4 regions of the Sporosarcina sp. SAFN-010 genome follow, and region 2 is predicted to be linked to each of the others. Evidence: riboswitches for the same ligand, from Rfam matches in the RefSeq annotation. Region 2 holds a riboswitch; each other region holds the start of a gene.
What was found. A riboswitch is a leader RNA that binds a small molecule or an ion and turns the genes downstream of it on or off. The one in region 2 is predicted to bind S-adenosylmethionine.
Positions count from the first base shown of each region.

Region 1: it holds a riboswitch for S-adenosylmethionine, as region 2 does, so the genes downstream of both, ACR65F_RS15015 (methionine ABC transporter ATP-binding protein) here and ACR65F_RS15805 (methionine ABC transporter ATP-binding protein) in region 2, are expected to answer to the same signal.
Region 3: it holds a riboswitch for S-adenosylmethionine, as region 2 does, so the genes downstream of both, ACR65F_RS07470 (cyclase family protein) here and ACR65F_RS15805 (methionine ABC transporter ATP-binding protein) in region 2, are expected to answer to the same signal.
Region 4: it holds a riboswitch for S-adenosylmethionine, as region 2 does, so the genes downstream of both, ACR65F_RS10650 (bifunctional homocysteine S-methyltransferase/methylenetetrahydrofolate reductase) here and ACR65F_RS15805 (methionine ABC transporter ATP-binding protein) in region 2, are expected to answer to the same signal.

Region 1 covers NZ_JBPFDS010000015.1:8,788-13,675, forward strand. The annotation lists gene ACR65F_RS14995 (acyl-CoA dehydrogenase FadE) at 1-1,237, shown strand, start outside; gene ACR65F_RS15000 (arsenate reductase family protein) at 1,326-1,685, shown strand; gene gcvH (glycine cleavage system protein GcvH) at 1,763-2,146, shown strand; gene ACR65F_RS15010 (thioredoxin family protein) at 2,436-2,735, shown strand; SAM riboswitch class I at 2,786-2,891, shown strand; gene ACR65F_RS15015 (methionine ABC transporter ATP-binding protein) at 3,270-4,292, shown strand; gene ACR65F_RS15020 (methionine ABC transporter permease) at 4,289-4,888, shown strand, end outside.
Region 2 covers NZ_JBPFDS010000017.1:40,479-45,366, forward strand. The annotation lists gene ACR65F_RS15795 (MetQ/NlpA family ABC transporter substrate-binding protein) at 1-365, opposite strand, end outside; gene ACR65F_RS15800 (methionine ABC transporter permease) at 403-1,065, opposite strand; gene ACR65F_RS15805 (methionine ABC transporter ATP-binding protein) at 1,055-2,080, opposite strand; SAM riboswitch class I at 2,227-2,339, opposite strand; gene abrB (transition state genes transcriptional regulator AbrB) at 2,635-2,910, shown strand; gene rsmI (16S rRNA (cytidine(1402)-2'-O)-methyltransferase) at 2,971-3,843, opposite strand; gene ACR65F_RS15820 (GIY-YIG nuclease family protein) at 3,840-4,109, opposite strand; gene ACR65F_RS15825 (tRNA1(Val) (adenine(37)-N6)-methyltransferase) at 4,093-4,845, opposite strand.
Region 3 covers NZ_JBPFDS010000005.1:1,178-6,065, reverse strand. The annotation lists gene ACR65F_RS07480 (methyl-accepting chemotaxis protein) at 1-1,607, shown strand, start outside; gene ACR65F_RS07475 (NADPH-dependent FMN reductase) at 1,765-2,340, shown strand; gene ACR65F_RS07470 (cyclase family protein) at 2,386-3,135, opposite strand; SAM riboswitch class I at 3,241-3,346, opposite strand; gene ACR65F_RS07465 (nicotinate phosphoribosyltransferase) at 3,646-4,888, shown strand, end outside.
Region 4 covers NZ_JBPFDS010000008.1:90,927-95,814, reverse strand. The annotation lists gene ACR65F_RS10670 (N-acetyltransferase) at 1-64, shown strand, start outside; gene ACR65F_RS10665 (hypothetical protein) at 152-1,840, opposite strand; gene ACR65F_RS10660 (biotin transporter BioY) at 1,966-2,574, opposite strand; gene ACR65F_RS10655 (hypothetical protein) at 2,699-2,884, opposite strand; SAM riboswitch class I at 3,023-3,127, shown strand; gene ACR65F_RS10650 (bifunctional homocysteine S-methyltransferase/methylenetetrahydrofolate reductase) at 3,227-4,888, shown strand, end outside.

The sequences.
Region 1 (4,888 bases), on a different contig from region 2:
GATTACGAACGCTGGCTTTGCTGACGTTTTCGTTGTCTATGCGAAAATTGATGGCGATAAATTCTCAGCATTCATCGTAGAGCGCGAATTCCCTGGTGTTTCTGTTGGGGCGGAAGAGAAAAAGATGGGCATCAAGTCTTCATCTACACGTACACTGATCTTGTCTGACGCTGAAGTGCCTGTTGAGAACTTGCTTGGTGAAGTGGGCCGCGGTCACATTATCGCTTTCAACATCTTGAATATTGGTCGTTATAAGCTTGGAGTAGGTACAGTTGGTGGGTCAAAACGTGCGCTTGAACTTGCGATTTCGTATTCAAACGAGCGTAAGCAGTTCAATACGCCGATTTCATCGTTCAACTTGACGAAAGAAAAGATTGCAACGATGGCGTCCCAGCTATATGCGACGGAAAGCTTGATTTACCGTACAGTCGGTTACTTTGAGCAGCGTCAAAGCCAGATGACTGCTGAACAGCAAAAAGACGGAAAAGCGATTGCAGCGGCGATTGCTGAATACGCGATTGAATGTTCTATCAACAAAGTAGTTGGGTCTGAGACACTCGATTATATCGTTGACGAAGCGGTTCAACTACACGGTGGATATGGTTTCATGGCTGAATACGAAGTAGAGCGCGCATACCGCGATTCACGTATCAACCGAATCTTCGAAGGAACAAACGAAATTAACCGTATGATCGTTCCGGGAACATTCATGAAGAAAGCGCTAAAAGGCGAGTTGCCATTGTTGCAACAAGCTCAAGCACTTCAAGAAGAGTTGCTTATGATGATGCCGGAAGAAATTGGCGATGCACCGCTTGAACAAGAAAAGGTTCTAGTGAAGAATGCAAAGAAAATTGGTTTGCTAGCTGCTGGATTAGCTGCACAACGCTATGGTACGAAACTCGAGCAGGAACAAGAAGTTCTTGTGAACATTGCGGATATTGCTAATAACATCTTTGCAATGGAATCTGCACTCCTACGTACTGAAAAAGCAGTCGCGAAAAACGGAGCAGAAAAAGAACAACAAAAAATCTTGTACACAGAAATCTTCTGTCAAGAAGCATTTGCCGCAATCGAACGCGATGCGAAAGAAACGCTTTACGCTGCAGTGGACGGAGATAACCAGCGCATGATGATTTCAGCATTGCGTAAGTTGACTCGCTCAAACCCTTACAACGTAATTGCGAAGAAGCGTGAAGCATCAGTCAAGCTGATCGATGCTGCGAAGTATGTTGTTTAATTCATAACTTTTGTACACTCCCATCCAGACTGCAATTCTGTAGTCTGGATGTTTTTGTGGTAAAATGGAACCAATGGGGGTGACTGTATTGGGACTGCACTATTATGGCTATCCAAAATGTACAACATGTAAAAAGGCTGAAAAGTGGCTGAAAGAAAATGATATTTCTTACGAAGCATCCAACATTGCTGAACAGCCACCGAGCGAACAAGCATTGAAAGAAATGATCACTAGTTCTGAAATGCCATTGAAGAAGTTCTTTAACACGAGTGGCATGAAATATCGTGAACTCGGTTTAAAGGACAAGCTTGCTACTATGAGTGAGGATGAACAAATCCAATTGCTAGCGTCTGACGGCATGCTCATTAAGCGTCCACTTGTGACTGATGGTAAAACGACTACTGTCGGGTTCAATGAGCAAACGTTTGCAGAAACGTGGAAGGCATAACTTCATTTCTTGTCTTTCAAAGGTACCTGTGGCAAAATAGAATCAAGTATAACAATTATTAGTTGGAGGGGAATAGAATGAGCACACCACAAGGTTTGAAGTATTCTGAAGAGCACGAATGGGTTAAAGAAGAAGACGGTAAATACCGAATTGGTATTACACACTTTGCACAATCTGAGCTTGGTGATATCGTGTTCGTTGAATTGCCATCTGTTGGCGACGAATTGAAATCAGACGAGCCATTCGGTAGCGTTGAATCTGTAAAAACGGTTTCAGAACTATATGCACCAATCAGCGGTAAAGTCGTTGAAGTGAACGAAGATTTAGAGGACAGCCCTGAGCTTGTCAACGAATCTCCTTACGAGGGTGCTTGGATGGTAGTTGTGGAAGCAACGAAACCAGCTGAACTGGATGAGCTTATGACTCCTGAAGACTACGACAAAATGACTGTCGGAGAATAATACTAAAAGGCGCCGACTATCCGGCGTCTTTTATATTTTCTATTGAAATAGAGTGTCAACAGTGTTGATTTACGTTTCAGGCGGACGCGGGCCTACAGGAAGTAGGTCATGCAACCGTTGCGGCAGGACGCCGCGTACTTAGGTTGTTTCCTTGAACTTCCCCCAGGAGTCGCCGCCTTACACTTCAATCAACGAGATTTTTTGCATCTAGTGACGTCATCAACAGCTATCTAGATTCATCAGGGATCTTTAGTCCCTATATGCTATTTTTAGAGTGAAGGTGATAGGCATGAATGAATGGACATATAGTGAGTGGAAAGAACTCGCTGATCGAGAAGAGCTGGCGGCATTCTATTTGTATACACCGCTATGCGGAACGTGTGCAGTGGCCAGCAAAATATTGAATGTCGTAACAGAGATGAAGCCAAGTCTTCCAATTGGAAAAGCTAACTTAAACTATGTTGAAGAACTGGCGACAGAATACCAGGTTGAAAGCGTACCGTGCCTGCTCATCAAGCGAAAAGGCGAGCAAGCTGAGAAAGTCTATGCCTTTCAATCGGTTCAAAATATTCTCGAAAAGCTTAGTTGACACTCCTAAATCGCTATGGTATAACTAAAAGCAACCAATTGAATAACTGACTCTTATAAAGAGAGGTGGAGGGGAGAACCCTGTGAAGCCCGGCAACCGTCAATTTAATTGAAATGGTGCCAAGTCACACAAAGCGTATGCTTTGAAAGATGAGAGATCGGATGAACGCCATGAATTCTTATGCGTACGCCTTTCTGTGAATCTGCAGGAAGGCGTTTTTAATTTAATTATATATGTTGAAGTGAAAATCACCATCGGTTCAGACATTTTAGTTGTTTGGAGCGAGAGTTGTTACGGAGAACAACTTTTGCGAGTAAAAGCGAAGCGTTAGGAGCAGGGTGCTGATGCCTTAATTTCTGCAAAGGGCTCAGAAATATGGCCAATCGAATTCTTCGTGGTTCGATTGGCTGAAATCGAGCCCCTCGGAAAGCGTCCGCCTGGAGAGGAAAACAACGGCAAGTGGTCGGATTGTTTAATTTAACTTATATAGCGATTAGTATTGGACAGAATGAAAAGCAGTGAGGTGGGTGTCGAATGATTCAATTAGCAAATGTCAACAAACGATTTGGGACCTCAAGCACTGCGATTACTGCAGTTGACGGAGTAAACCTAACGATTGAAGAAGGAAAAATATACGGCATTATCGGGTATAGTGGTGCTGGTAAAAGTACGCTAATTCGATTGCTCAATGGGTTGGAACAACCAACAGACGGTTCTGTCGAAGTAAACGGTCGTAAGATTTCATCCATAGGTGGAAAAGAACTTCGTCAAGCCCGTCAAAAAATCAGTATGATCTTCCAACATTTTAACTTGCTTTGGTCTCGTACCGTAAAAGAGAACATTACATTCCCTTTAGAAATAGCAGGAGTTAAAAAGGCAGAGAGAGAGCGGAAAGCAGCGGAATTGATAGAGCTCGTAGGCTTAGCAGGACGTGAAAATGCCTATCCATCCCAATTGTCGGGTGGACAGAAACAACGTGTCGGAATTGCCCGGGCACTCGCGAACGACCCTGAAGTGCTCTTATGTGACGAAGCAACGTCCGCACTCGATCCAGAAACGACTGATGCGATTTTAGACTTGTTGACAAGCATTAACGAAAGGCTTGGATTAACAATTGTCCTCATCACGCACGAAATGCACGTCATCCGGAAAATCTGTCATGAAGTCGCAGTGATGGAAGCAGGACGTGTTGTAGAAACTGGAGACGTACTACAACTGTTCCAGTCACCGAAAGAACAGATAACAAAACGATTCGTTTCGCAAGTGACTGAACCGGAAGATGCGAAGAAAGTGATGTCGCTCATGCGTCAGGATTATCCGGATGGCACACTTGTCAAACTAGCGTTTGTTGGGGAACGTACAGAGCAACCCGTACTCGCTAGTTTAATAAGAGAGTATCCAGTGGATGTCAGTATTCTTCAAGGAAACATCTCGCAAACTCGTGGCGGTGCATACGGGACAATGATTTTACAAATAACAGGTGAACCAGAGGCAACCGCAAATGCAATTCAATATTTACATGAACAAGGTGTCCAGACGGAGGTGTTTGAGAAATGATTGAAACGTATTTCCCGAACGTGGACTGGGCAAAAATGTGGGAAGCAACAGTAGAAACACTTTATATGACGTCTGTCTCAACCATATTCACTTTCATCATCGGGCTAGCACTTGGGATCCTTCTTTTCCTAACCGGTCCAGGCCATATATGGGCAAACAAGCTAGTTAACTTGCTAACGGGATCAATTGTTAACATTTTCAGATCGATTCCTTTCATTATATTGATCATCCTTCTAATTCCGTTTACTAAGTTTCTAATCGGAACAATCAGAGGCCCAGAAGCTGCAATGCCGGCATTGATTATTGGAGCTGCTCCGTTTTACGCAAGAATGGTACTGATTGCGCTGCAGGAAATTGACAAAGGTGTTCTAGAAGCAGCACGCTCGATGGGTGCAAAAACCTCAACTATCATTTTTAAAGTATTATTGCCAGAGTCGATGCCCGCTTTAATCTCCGGGATTACAGTGACAGCAATCGCACTTGTTGGCTACACGGCGATGGCAGGAATTATCGGCGCTGGAGGACTAGGAACACTTGCCTTCCTAGACGGATTCCAGCGAAGCCGAGAAGACGTCACACTCGTTTCAACAATCTTG
Region 2 (4,888 bases):
GACTTCAGCTTTTCTGAGTAAATCCCCATCGGCGCAATGATTGTGGCACCAATTGGTGTTAAGTCTGCATTATTCTCTTTTGTGAACTGACTTAAAAATGCAATGTGCTGGAATGAGTTTAGGTCAATATCTCCATTTGCTAAAGCCTGGTTCGGTAATGTGTAATCGGCAAACTCGATGAGTTCAATTTCAATTCCTTCTGCTTTAGCTTTCTCTTTAAGGATTGGCCATACTTCACCATCTGACCCCGTCACACCAATTTTCACCGTTTTCGAATCTTTTTCTTGTCCCGATGTCTTTTGGCTGCAAGCTCCAAGTGTTAATAACAGTAAAATAGTTCCTAAGTAGATAATTGCTTTCTTCATTTTATAATCTCCTCCAAGTATGTGTTTGATCAAAAAACTAACGTCTCATAACCTTTCTGGAAAACGTGTTTCCTATCCATTGAGCGACTTGGACAAGAATAATTAGAATGACTACCGTAACCAACATGACACTTCCATCGAAACGCTGATATCCGTATGTCATTGCGACGTGTCCCAATCCCCCTCCTCCGACGGTACCTGCCATTGCTGAGAAGTCGATTAAACTAATTGTTACAAATGTTAAACCAAGAATTAGAGGACCGAGAGCCTCTGGTATTAGAACTGTAAAAATGATTTGAAAAGGGCTTGCCCCCATCGCTTTAGCTGCCTCCACAACACCAGGATCTATTCCTACCAAGTTATTTTCCACAATCCTAGCGATTCCAAAAGAGGCTGCAATCGTCATTGGAAAGATAGCCGCCCACGTTCCGATTGTGGAACCTACAACTGCCCTTGTAACAGGACTTAATGCAACAAGGAATATAATGAAGGGAATCGGGCGAATGATATTGATGAGGATATTCAATGTTTGAAACACCCATTGCTTTTCTAAAATATTTCCTTTTCTCGTTACGTAAAGCAGTAAACCGATACTTATTCCTAATATTGAGCCAAAGACGAGCGTTGCAATGACCATGAGAACTGTCTCACCGGTCGACTCTATAATTCTTGGCCAAAATGTGGTCCAATCAACTTTCATGAACAGCAACCTCCTCAATCTCTACGCTTTCCTTCAATGAAGCAATTAGTAGGCTTACAGATTGCTCATCTCCATCGAATGAAACTAACAAATTCCCAAAAAACTTCTCCTGCAGTTCACGTATGGATCCATAAACAATGTTGAAATTCACACCAAACTTTTGAGTGAGCCTTGAGAGAACTGGATCGCCAGCTACTTCACCTTTAAAAATCACTCGATACAGTTTTTTCCCTCCCTTTGCACGCCACTCCTTAAGCAATGCATTTGAAGGTCGATCCTGTTGTACTGACTGGATGAAACGTCTTGTCGTTGGATGCTGTGGATTTGTAAATGTGTCGAATACAGAACCTGTTTCAATCACTTCTCCATCCTCCATCACAGCGACACGATCACATATTTCTTGAATGACATGCATCTCATGTGTGATCAGTAGAATCGTAATTCCAAGCTCCTTGTTCACTTTTTTTAGTAGTCTAAGAATGTCAGCTGTCGTATCCGGGTCTAAAGCTGAGGTAGCCTCATCGCAAATTAATATATCAGGCGATGTAGCGAGTGCTCTTGCGATACCCACCCGCTGTTTTTGACCACCGGAAAGTTGTTCCGGGTAATCATTCGCTTTATCAGACAGTCCCACAAAGTCCAATAGTTCTGCTACTCGCGCAGTCACTTCTTTTTTCGCTACGCCCCCAAGTTTTAGTGGGTATGCCACATTCCCTGCAACCGTTCGGGATGTAAACAAATTAAAGTTCTGAAAAATCATCCCGATTCGACGACGAAGCTTTCTTAGATCTTTTTGAGAAAGTGTTGCTAGGTCTACTCCTTGTACTTGAATAGAACCCGTGGTCGGACGCTCCAGCATATTAACGAGTCGAAGCAATGTACTTTTCCCTGCACCACTAAACCCGATAATTCCGAAGATTTCTCCTTGTGCAACGGACAAACTCACGTCCTTAACCGCCGTCACCTCTCGCTTTCCTAGTTTAAATGTCTTAACCGCCTGTTTAAATTCAATCATGCTGGGCCCCCTTTTCTTACTGTAATGATTCTGTGCAGCAATGAGCGCAGTCATCGAACTTTCTTTTGGTTGAACGAAAAAAGCCCTCTTTTTTCTCATTAGAACGAGAAAAAAGAGGGCTTCAATATAATATGAAACCATCTCCGTTCTCATCTTCCAAATGCATAAAGCATTTGCAGGAATTGGCACAGTGTTCATGTGTAATGAACCCGCTGCCGAGATGTCATAGGGCCTGCCCCTCGATCTCTCTGGATAAGAAAGTGATGTATTGCTATTCGATTGTGCAAGAATTATTTTCAACTATAAAGTGAGTAACACGGAAAGTCAACCTCTTTTTAATTTTAAGAAAGTTTTATGTAAAATACTTTCTAGCCACTCAAAATCTGCAACTTTCATTCACATTTATGTGCGTTTTTCATGTATCTATTATTCATTAAATAGTTTATAGGCTTCGCTATTGACGTTAATTGGAAGACTTGGTATGATAATAGACAGACAAGAGAAAAATGTCGAAATCTGACGAATCACCATTTTACTTTAGGAGGAAACCTGATATGAAATCTACTGGAATCGTACGTAAAGTCGACGAACTTGGTCGTGTAGTTATCCCTATCGAATTACGTCGGACACTCGGCATAGCTCAAAAAGACGCACTAGAAATTTATGTGGATGACGACAAAATCATCTTGAAGAAATACATGCCTAACATGACGTGTTCAGTAACTGGAGAAGTTTCAGATGACAACTTAACACTCATCGATGGTAAACTGATTCTTAGTCCTGAAGGTGCTAAGCAACTTATTGCTGAAATCGAAGACAAAATGTCTTGATTTAATGATTTTATTTCAATAACATCTGTGCCTATTCAAGTAGGCACAGATGTTATTTTTTTATTCAACGTGATATGCCTGGTAAATCTCCCTTTTACTCACACCCCGATCGGCTGAGGTTTCACGAATTGCTTCTTTTGATGTGTATCCTTTTTGTTCTATCAATTGTTCAACGTGTTCAACCGGAGTTAACGCACTCCACCATACTTCCTCAGTTTCTGATTTCACTTCATCTGTACCTTCTACGACTAAACAAAATTCTCCGCGAATCTCTGTTGATTCTGCCCAGTTAAGTGCCTCTTCAACTGTCCCCCTAACAAATTCTTCATAACGTTTTGTTAGTTCTCTCGCAAGTGTAATACGCCGATTCGGTCCAAACTGTTCTTTCAATGCACGCAACGTATCTTTCAATCGATGAGGTGCCTCGTAAAAGAGTAAAGTCTCTTGTCGATTCTGTAACGCTTCCAACTGAATACGACGCTTCTTCTTCTGTCTATCTAAAAAACCGAAAAACAAAAAGGGCTGTGTAGGAATACCAGACGCAACTAATGCACTAATGGCTGCATTCGGCCCAGGTACAGGTACGACTGCATAACCGTCTGCGATTGCTTTTTCTGCAATATCGGCACCAGGATCTGAAATACAAGGCATCCCCGCGTCACTCACGAGCGCAACGGTTTTACCATCTGCCAACAACTCTAAAATCTTTCTCCCCCCCACCTCTAGATTGTGCTCATGGTAACTCATGAAAGGCGTGTCAATTTCAAAGTGATTCGATAACTTCACAGTATTTCTAGTATCCTCAGCCGCAATCATGTCTGCTTCTTTTAAAATGCGGATAGCACGAAAACTCATATCTTCCAAATTCCCAATTGGTGTACCTACTAAATACAGCACACCCTTCTCGTATTCCGCACTTTTTTGTGTAATCATTCGCCTGCCTCCTCTTGTTCCAAATACCGTTCTTTAGCGGGTCGCGTCAACTGTTTGAAACGGTACTCAGCTTGCATCGCTTCCCGCTTCGTCTCAAACTTTTCGTGATGAATGCAACGAACAGGCCTTCTTGCCCTCGTATATTTTGCTCCTTTACCTGAATTATGCATGGCAACCCTACGTTCTATATCCGTTGTGTATCCTCCGTAGTAGGAACCATCCTTACATTCAAGTACATAAAACAGATGGTCATGCTTCTGTTCCATACAACAATTTCCTCACTTCTTCAGTATACGTACCGTCCTGTTGATAAACATATAGCGGCGGAAGTATCTTCAAATCAGGCTTCCCATCTTTCGTCGCTTCGATTAGCAACGTATTCGCTTCCTTTCCTTCTTTCGGATATACAAATTGAATACGCTTCGGCTCCAGCCGATTCGCTCTCATCGAAGTTATAATATCCAGTAACCTTCCTGGACGATGGACAAATGCCGCTTTCCCGCCTTGCTTAAGTAATTCACTCGCAGAACGAACCGCTTGATCGAGAGTCAGTTTTACTTCGTGCCGAGCAATGGTCAGCGGTTCTTTTTGATTTTGTTCACTATTTTCATACGCTTTAAAGTACGGTGGATTGCATGTCACTACATCATATTGATCAAACCCTATTTTAGAGGCGATACCAATGACGTCGTCACATAGCATTGTAATCTGCTGCTCCAGCTGATTATAAGCAATACTACGACTTGCCATATCCGCTAGTTGTTTTTGCAACTCCACCGCTATAATATCCGCTGAGGTTCGTGCACTTAAAAACAGCGGAATTGCGCCATTCCCTGCGCACAAATCCACGATTTTTCCGCGTCTTATGGGCATATAAGCAAAACGTGACAGAAGTACAGCATCTAGTGAAAATGAAAAAACAGATGGGCTCTGGATAATTCGCAGATCTTCTGCAAGTAAGTAATCGAGGCGTTCGTCACCTCGTAATTCAATTGGTTCCATCGGATACTCCTTTAAGAGAATAGTGACTTCATAATATAGAAAA
Region 3 (4,888 bases), on a different contig from region 2:
GATTGAAAAATGATGTAATGCTAGCGATCGATGTACTAGAATCGTTACAAGAACAAGTTGATAAAGGCAATTTATCGCTTAAAGAAGCTCAAGATATTGCTAAAGACAAACTGATCGGTCCGCTTCAGGAAGATGGAACACGTGCAATCGAATCAGAAGTGGATATGGGCGAACATGGTTATTTCTTTGTCTTAGGAGATGATGGAGTCGCTCTTGCACACCCTGTTAAAGAGGGAGAAGACTTAAGTGGCTCGAAGACAAAAGACGGTATGATGACTACAATGGAAACAATTAAAACCGCGCAAAATGGCGGAGGGTTTCTAACTTTCGATTTCGCGGTGCCAGGAACAGATACCGTTGCGCCTAAAATTGTCTATACTCAAGTGTTCCCGCAATGGGGATGGAACGTTGTCGCGGGTTCCTATTTAATGGATTTCAATAGTGAATCCAAAACTTTGTTAATGGTTCTGGGAGTGGTTCTTGGAATTTCCCTTCTTGCGGGAGCTGTTGTCATCATTTGGTTTTCAGGTCATTTATCGAAACCGCTTATACGGATTACAGATCATGTTGCTCAAGTGGCGGACGGCGATCTGTCAGGAGAAGTTGGGCAGGTCCGAAATCGTGATGAGATCGGAGAACTCGCATTGTATGTGAATCGGATGTCGAACAATCTTAAGGATATGATTGAACAAGTCTCGAATGCATCTATGCAAGTGGCAGCGACTTCAGAGGAGTTGTCCGCGAGCAGCGAGGAAACGAGTCGTTCAGTTGAACACGTTTCAGAGGCTATCCAGGAGTTAGCAAGCGGGGTTGACGGACAACTGGAACAAACTGAAACAGCCAATCAAGCAGCCGCTACCTTGTCTTCAGACATGGAGCATGTCACAAAAGAGATGGAGCAAGCAGGGAAGACGGTGCAATCCACTGTTCAACTTGCCCATGAAGGATCCGGATCAGTGACACGTGTCGTGAATCATATGGAATCCATTCAGCATGAAACAGATTCTGCTTTCAATTATGTCAACCAGCTTGGTAGTAAATCTGCAGAAATCGGAAAAATTGCTGGAATGATTACGGATGTCGCAGAACAAACGAATCTACTTGCTCTAAATGCAGCAATTGAAGCTGCGCGTGCCGGAGAGAACGGAAGAGGATTTGCAGTGGTTGCTGATGAGGTTCGAAAACTCGCAGAGCAATCCTCGAACGCCGCTACTCAAGTAGGTACACTCATTGCGGCGATTCAGGAAGACATCGGGTATTCCGTCACAGCTATTGGAAAAGGAAATCAAGCAGTGAAAGAAGGAGCGAATCTCGTTCAAGAGACAGGACAGACCTTCCAACAAATTTCCGAAGCGATTACTAGCATTTCTGCTCAAATTGAAGATGTAACGAATAGTACCGAGAGAAACCGGATGGAGTCTGGACGTATTGCAGCAGTCATTGAACAGACCGCTACCATTGCGATGGATTCAGCAAATCATACGGAGAATATTGCAGCGACAGCCGAACAGCAAACTGCTTCCATGGAAGAAATCGCAGCTGCTTCAGAAACATTGGCCGAAATGGCACAAGGTTTGCAGGAGACGGTTCGTCGATTTAAGTTGTAATATAACAAATTTAAACTGTCCCTTTAAGCTCATAAGAGTCTGAAAGGGACAGTTTTTGTATGGTCCAAGTGTTATGAGCAAAATAGTTAAGAGTTAAATGAGTATATGCTATCCTTACATGGTAATTGAAATTCATTATCAGAAGGAGTTACTTAAGATGACAATACGAGTAAAAGCGATTATCGGAAGTACAAGCTCGACTTCCTACAATAAAAGATTGGTGAACTTCATGAAAAAACGTTATGCTGATCGTTTGGACATTACGTTAGTTTCGATTAATGATGTGGAAATGTTTTCGGTCGATCATGAAAGTGAACCGCCTACAAATGTTCGTGCATTTAAAGAGAATGTAAAAGATTCGGATGCTGTGTTATTTGCAGTTCCTGAATATAACTTCTCCATCCCTGGCGCTATGAAAAATGCGTTAGACTGGTTATCCCGTGGAGGAGAAGCGACATTACGTGATAAGCCTGCATTCATCGTAGGTTCATCAATGGGCGTGTTCGGTAGTGTGCGAGCGCAAATCCATTTACGCGAGATTTTGTCCAACCCAGGTCTTTCTCCACTGATTTTGCCAAACAATGAAGTGTACATTGGGTCTATTCACCAGAAGTTGAATGATCAAGATGAGTTAACAGACGAATCGACAGTTGCCTTCTTGGATTCTGTAGTTGACAACTTCGTGGACTTCTACGAGCGCATGACAGAAATGCATGCATCGAAAAAAGCATAATAAAAACAAGCATTCTGTGTAAAACTGCAGAATGCTTGTTTTTTGTTAGGGGAGAATTGCGAAAGAGCGCACAGGGAATCCCGATGCCTTTTCAGGTTTTGGAACGATATTAAAGATGATAGCCCCTTTTGTCGGGAGTTTGTCTAAATTCGTCAAGAGTTCGACTTGGTACGTATCTTGTTCAAGTACGTAGTATTCTCCATGGAGCGCTCCATTTTTTCGGAAGTCTGCAGCAGAATCGGTGTCAAATGTTTCGTGTCCAACGGCTTTTACTCCCCGGTCCTCAAAAAGGAATTTCAACGCATCCAATCCCCAGCCTGGAATTCTGTTATTTCCATCTGCATCTTTATTGCAGAAACTTTGCGAATCTGGCCAGCGTTTGCTCCAGTCAGTACGGAGTGCTACGAATGAGCCTGCTTCGATCGTCCCGTGTTCTTTTTCGAAGTCTAATAAATCGTTTTTCGAACAAGTAAAATCATGATCAGCTTCCGCATCTTTCGATTTGTCGACAACGATTAATGGAAGGACGAGCTCTTTTAACTCGAGTTCTTCTAAGTAGCGAGTGTCCCGGACAAAGTGGATGGGTGCATCGATATGGGTTCCGTATTGACCTGCAAAGCTGAATTGCTGTGCAAAGAAACCGTCATCGTGGTTAAAAAGCGTTTTGAACTCAGCATCTTCAAACATGAAGAAGTGTGGAGATGTTGGACCGAATGTATGAGTGAGGTCCACCCATTCTTTTGCCTTTAACGTAGTGAGTGCAGTTAACAAATCCGTTTGTGTTTGTGTTGTCATCTCATTCCCGCCTTTTCTTTAGTGCCGAAAACCGGCTATTTTATACAAAAAGAAGACCCTCTTATGACTAATAGAGGGCCTTCTGCGCATACTGCATGAAGTCAGCTCTCATCTCGAGATGCATCTGCACCTCCTGGAATTAGCACCTCGGCCTTAATGGCTGGTTGCTGAGACATCGTAGGGCCAGTCCCTCCGTCTCTCTTGATAAGAAATGTTTATTGAATTGTTTGAAAAATGATTATTCTGATAGTACCATGCCTTCTTATTGAAAGCAATAGGGACCAGATGATTTCTTTCTCTGGGGAATTTGATATACTTACATATAGTTTGGAAATAGTTCAGTGGGCATCCTTAAAGGGCGGGATTTGTTTTGCTAAGACGTGTTATTGGAGGAGCTGTTGGACCAGAAGTATTTAACGAATGGTCAACTGAATGAGTTATAAGGAAGACGAGAAAGGGTAAGTAACGTTATAAGTGGTCTACATAACCTATTGGAAGAGGCGAATTAGTGTGAGCTCAAACTATACAGATGATAGCTTTGCATTACATACAGATTTATATCAAATCAATATGATGGAAACGTACTGGGCTGAAGGCATCCATAACAAAAAAGCGATTTTTGAGCTGTATTTCAGAAAATTGCCGTTTGGAAACGGTTATGCAATTTTTGCCGGACTAGAGCGTGTACTCAATTATTTAAGAGATCTGAAATTCACTGATAGTGATATCGCATATTTAAAAAACGAATTGCACTATAAAGAAGATTTTCTCGATTATTTAAAGGACGTCCGTTTTACGGGGAATCTCTATTCCATGAAAGAAGGAGAAACCGTATTTGGAAACGAACCAATTCTGCGAGTTGAAACAACCTTAGCAGAGGCGCAGCTTATTGAGACGGCACTCTTAAATATCGTCAATTACCAAACGTTGATTGCTACAAAGGCAAGTCGTATAAAGCAAGTCGTGAAAGACGAAGTGGTGATGGAGTTCGGTAGTCGTCGTGCACAAGAAATGGATGCGGCTGTTTGGGGAGCTCGTGCTGCAGTAATTGGAGGCGTAGAAGCAACCAGTAATGTGCGCGCTGGCAAGCTATTCGGTATCCAGGCGAGCGGCACGCATGCCCATTCCCTCGTGCAAGCTTACAAAAGTGAATACAAAGCGTTTCACTCATACGCCAAACGTCATCGTGACTGTGTCTTCCTTGTTGATACGTATAACACGTTAAAAATTGGCGTGCCGACTGCTATTAAAGTGGCGAAAGAACTCGGAGATACCATTAACTTCATAGGCATTCGTCTAGATAGTGGAGACATCGCATTTTTGTCAAAAGAAGCGCGACGTATGTTGGATGAGGCAGGATTTAAGGATGCGAAAATCGTTGTGTCGAATGATTTGGATGAATACACGATTCTCAACTTGAAAGCTCAAGGGGCACAAGTGGATATTTGGGGAATCGGAACAAAACTCATTACCGCATATGACCAACCAGCGCTAGGTGCTGTCTACAAGCTCGTTGCGATCGAAGGCGAAAATGGTGAGATGGTGGATACCATCAAGATATCATCCAATGCTGAAAAAGTGACAACGCCTGGACGAAAGAAGTTATATCGGATTATTGATAAAGAAAATGGAAAAGCTGAGGGAGATTACATCACGATGTATGATGAGGATCCTAATGCAGAAAAGCGTATTAAAATGTTCCATCCCGTTCATACATTCATCTCTAAGTTTGTAACGAATTTTGAAGCCAGAG
Region 4 (4,888 bases), on a different contig from region 2:
ATTGACATTCCGTACAGAAGGTAAAACAAATATCCTAAAACCTTTTGCTACAGCTAGTGCTTAATTGACATTCGTCCTTCAATAAAACAACGAAAAAGCGGAAGCCATCTAAACGGCTTCCGCTTTTGTTATGGATTTTAAACGCATCTCGTTATTCCGTTAACGAGACATTTGTGAGTTCCTTGACAGGAAGAAAAAGTTCCCCTGTTTCTACATACGTAATCGATAATTTGTCGCCTTCTTGAATGTACACCGCTTCAGGAATCGTTTCAGACGAAACTAGGAAGTTCCGTCCGTCTTCTGATTTCACAGAAACCAAGGTAAAGTCACCAGCTCGTTCTTTGTAAACACGGTTTACAGTGATCGCAGCCTTCGCTTCTTCTGCTTCTGAGCTGCCATTCACAGAACTGCCCCCTCGTTGTAATGCAGTTTTATACAGTTTCAATGCATCATTCGGGGAGTTGCCAGATACAGATATTTCCGGATTCGCAGCAGACACGATGAAGTAGTTTTGTAGGAAGCCATTCGAGTCTAGCACTGGTGTCAACCAACTCGCTTCTCCATAGAAGTTATAAAGGACCGGCATTTCACCAGACCACTTTTTCTCGATGAATTTCTTTTCAATAATTTGCAAGGCTCCTTGTGAGTCCATGTAGGATTCTTCAAGATCCCCCGTGTAGTACGTTGCTTTACCTGTGCGCCCGTCTGTCAGCGCATAACCTAGCATTGAATCGACGCCTTCTTTCGGACTTGTAAAGTCTGTGAAGTAATACATATGTCCATTTTCATCGAAAATCGGACTAACGTTTGCCTCCGTTCCTTCATCGGAAGGCAGTTTGACATCTTTTTTACCGACAATTGAATTCCAGAAACCATGAACGTACTTTCCGAAATAGCTATTTTGCAAACTGACGACTTCCGGAGAGACAGCACCATCGATATAGTCTGGGATATCCGCAAGTGCAAACTTCTCAATTGCCCCGGTCATCGGATCCGTCATGACAATCCCTTTCACGTCAAATCCATTGCGGGCTGTGATAAATTCTCCGTAAGAACGGATGTAATGGGGATTACCTTCATCGTCGATTTCCAATTGAACATCTCCATAAAAAATCAGTTCAGGATATTGTAAACGCATATGACGGTCCACTTGCTTGTTAAAGAAAGACGTCTCGGTATACGTCATTTCCGACGATACAAACTTCGGATTATCCGCAGAGTCCGTGGCGCTCATGCGGAAATAACCAGGCGTCGTCTTGCCATTCCACCATTTGAAAAAACCTGAAAATTCGACTGGTGCAATATATACATAATCATCTTTCACCTTTTGAATTTGTAAATGACCAAGGTCGTAATAACTTGTATTCGGTACTTGCCCGAATGCTTTTTTCATTTTGTTACGTGCAAATTTAGGTGGCACGCTCGCTGGTGTCTGAGTTTCGTCAAATGCTTCAATTTCTATTTGCTGATCCATTTCAACCGCTTTGTACTTGGTGTCCGCATTTAATAATGGGGCGGTGAGGATATAAATGCCTGCAAGGATCGCGAGTCCTGCAACGATACCCTTTGCCTTCCGATACACCCCACCATCTAATATTGTTCCAAGTATCGCTGCAGCGAGTAAAAGAACCCATAACGAGGACCAATGCTGGTCTAGATTTGTTGTGTAATAGAAAATAGAGAGGCCTACCGCAATCACTACAGCAATAATAATGAGTAGTACTACCATGAAACCGGAACTATTTGCTTTTTCTTCCGAACCGACACGTCTATGCAGCGGGACGGCCAGCAGTGCGGCAATAATGCCTGCGATTAGAGAAAATAAGAGTAAGTGAATCATGCACATGTCTTCCTTCCGTTTTTTAAGGTCTTCCTCTTATACGGAAGACACATCTAAAACGTTTCATTTTTTGATAGGACACGAAAAAACCGATTTCTCTATAATTGAGAAATCGGTTTGCGTGGTTAAATAGAGCGACGCATTCTAAGAATGCGCGCCATTCGATGGCCGAACACTCCTGCCAATACAGAGAGAATAATGTCTTTAGGTAAAGGTGGCAGCATCCAAATCCATGCTATTTTGTACGTGAACGCATCCGGTGCCGCCGCCCATAGCTTGTACGCAGCAAACATCCAGTTTGTTCCGATCAGGTAATTAATGACACATCCGACAAGTGCCGCGATAACAAATCCTGTTACGGTGCTGTTCTTTTCTACAATCTTGCCGGCGATGTATGCAACTAAAATAAAAGAAAGGATAAATCCGAACAACGGGCTGACAATTTCACCGAAACCTCCACTAAATTTCGCAAATACCGGTGCACCTGCAAGACCTATTGCCATGTAGACTGTCATTGAGACCGCCCCATATCGGCTTCCGAGTAATAGTCCTGCTAATACAGCAAAGAAAGTTTGCAGTGTAATTGGCACGCCACTTACTGATAAGGCCGGTAAAAAGTATGTAATATTAGCTCCAATCATCATCAATGCGGCAAACATTGCTGAGTAGACAAGTCCAAGCGTTCCGATCATCGTCTTCGAACGGTTTGGTTTCATAGTTGCTGTTGTTCCCATTTATAACACCCCTTTTACTATATAGTTATAGAATAAAAGGAAGAACTCAATGTGTCAACCTAATATATTTTAAGGTTAACCCAAATCCGAGCAATAATAAAACTGACAGTCATTCTCTGTCAGTTTATCGTCTTTTCCCTTCATCTTTAGGGAATAGGAAAAAGGAAATGACACCACTCAAAACCATTGCGCCAAGTGTAATATAAAAACGAGACATGACGGGCACGTCTGTAAAGTTTTTGTTGAGCATAACCCAGGCAACTCCACCGACTAATAACACCATCGGGATAACAAATTTGAACGCCCTCATAGCAATCCCCTTTCCTGCATGTACGTACAGTTTACCACATACACTAGGTAACTCCCAGTTCACTTCACACATTATCTATTGACGGAACTCTCAAACAACGGTATGATATGTTAAATTATTCACACAACTTAATAGTCATTCTTATCAAGAGAAGCGTAGGGATCTGGCCCGTCGATGCTTCAGCAACCAGCCATATGGTCAGGTGCTACTTCCAGCGGATGTTTGTAGTCCGGCAGATGAGGAGGAGACAATCATTGATATGACAAAGCCTTCTTCGTACGTAGAAGGCTTTTTTATTATTCTCTGCTTCATCGCTCTGCCGTAAGAAAGGATGATAGGGAAATGAAATTACTTGAGCGATTAAAAACAGAAGTTCTGACAGCTGATGGTGCAATGGGAACGTTACTCTATGCGGATGGACTCGACTTTTGCTATGAACAATTAAATATAGAAAAGCCGGATGTTATTCAAGGAATCCATGAACAATATATACATGCAGGTGCAGACATTATTCAAACCAATACGTACAGTGCCAACTCTTATAAGCTTGCTCGCTATGGACTGGAGCATCGTGTAAAAGAATTTAACGAAGCTGGAATTGCGATCGCCAAGCGTGCTGCAGCTCCAGGTGGTCAATATGTGCTCGGTACAATCGGTGGCATCCGTAGTATTCGTAAAAGCGATGCAACCATAGATGAAGTCCTCTCAATTGTTCAACAGCAAGCGGAACCACTGCTTGCCGGTGATCCAGACGGATTATTGCTGGAAACTTATTATGACTTTGAAGAGCTTTCTGCAGTAGTTAAGCACCTCCGTCAACAGACCGATATTCCACTAATCGCACAAGTATCCATGCATGAACCTGGCGTCTTACAGAATGGGTTGCGATTGAATGACGCTTTACATCAGTTAGAAGCATTTGGCGCGGATGTCGTAGGTGTGAACTGCAGACTAGGCCCGTACCATACGATCCAAGCATTTGAAGGGGTCGAACTCCCTGAGAAGGCATTTTTATCTGCGTATCCAAATGCGAGTTTGCTAGACGTTGAAGACGGACGGATTGTCTATGTCTCTGAAACGGATTATTACGGTCGCGCTGCACGGTTATTACGGGATGAAGGGGTTCGGCTAATCGGTGGGTGTTGCGGAACGACTCCTGCGCACATTGTCGCTGTGAAATCTCAATTGGCGAATCTTGCACCCATTACGGAAAAAGCCGTTATTCCACATAAGCCGATTGTTATTCGAGATGCGGAACCGACTCGCTATGAGCCGTTACACATAAAGGCTCAGCGTGAGCGTACGATTCTTGTTGAATTGGATACGCCACGACACTTGGAAACTGAAAATTATTTCGAAGGAGCTCGTCAACTTCAAGCAGCTGGAGCACACGCTGTGACGATGGCCGATAATTCTCTAGCTTCCCCACGGATTAGCAATCTAGCTATGGCGTCTCTTGTAAAACATCAAGATGATGTCCGCCCTCTCGTCCATATCACTTGCAGGGATCATAATTTGATTGGGCTTCAGTCTCACTTAATGGGGCTGGACGCACTTGGCATACATGATATTTTAGCTGTGACAGGCGATCCAACTAAGATTGGGGACTTTCCTGGGGCAACAGACGTTTATGACGTTTCTAGCCTAGAACTCTTCCAACTCATTAAAAAGTTGAATGAAGGGATATCATTCTCCGGTCGTCCTTTACGTAAAAAGGCAAACTTTTCAGTAGCGGGAGCTTTCAACCCGAACGTCCGGGTCGTCGAGCGAGCTGTTAAACGTCTTGAGAAAAAAATTGAATGCGGTGCTGATTACTTCATCACACAACCTGTCTATACGAAAGAAAAAATTATTGAAATTCATGAAGCCGTCAAACATTTAGATACTCCGATTTTCATCGGAATCATGCCGTTGACGAATATTCGTAACGCTGAATTCCTGCATCATGAAGTACCAGGCATCAAGTTGTCTGATGAAGTGCTGGAGCGCATGAGAGCATGTGGG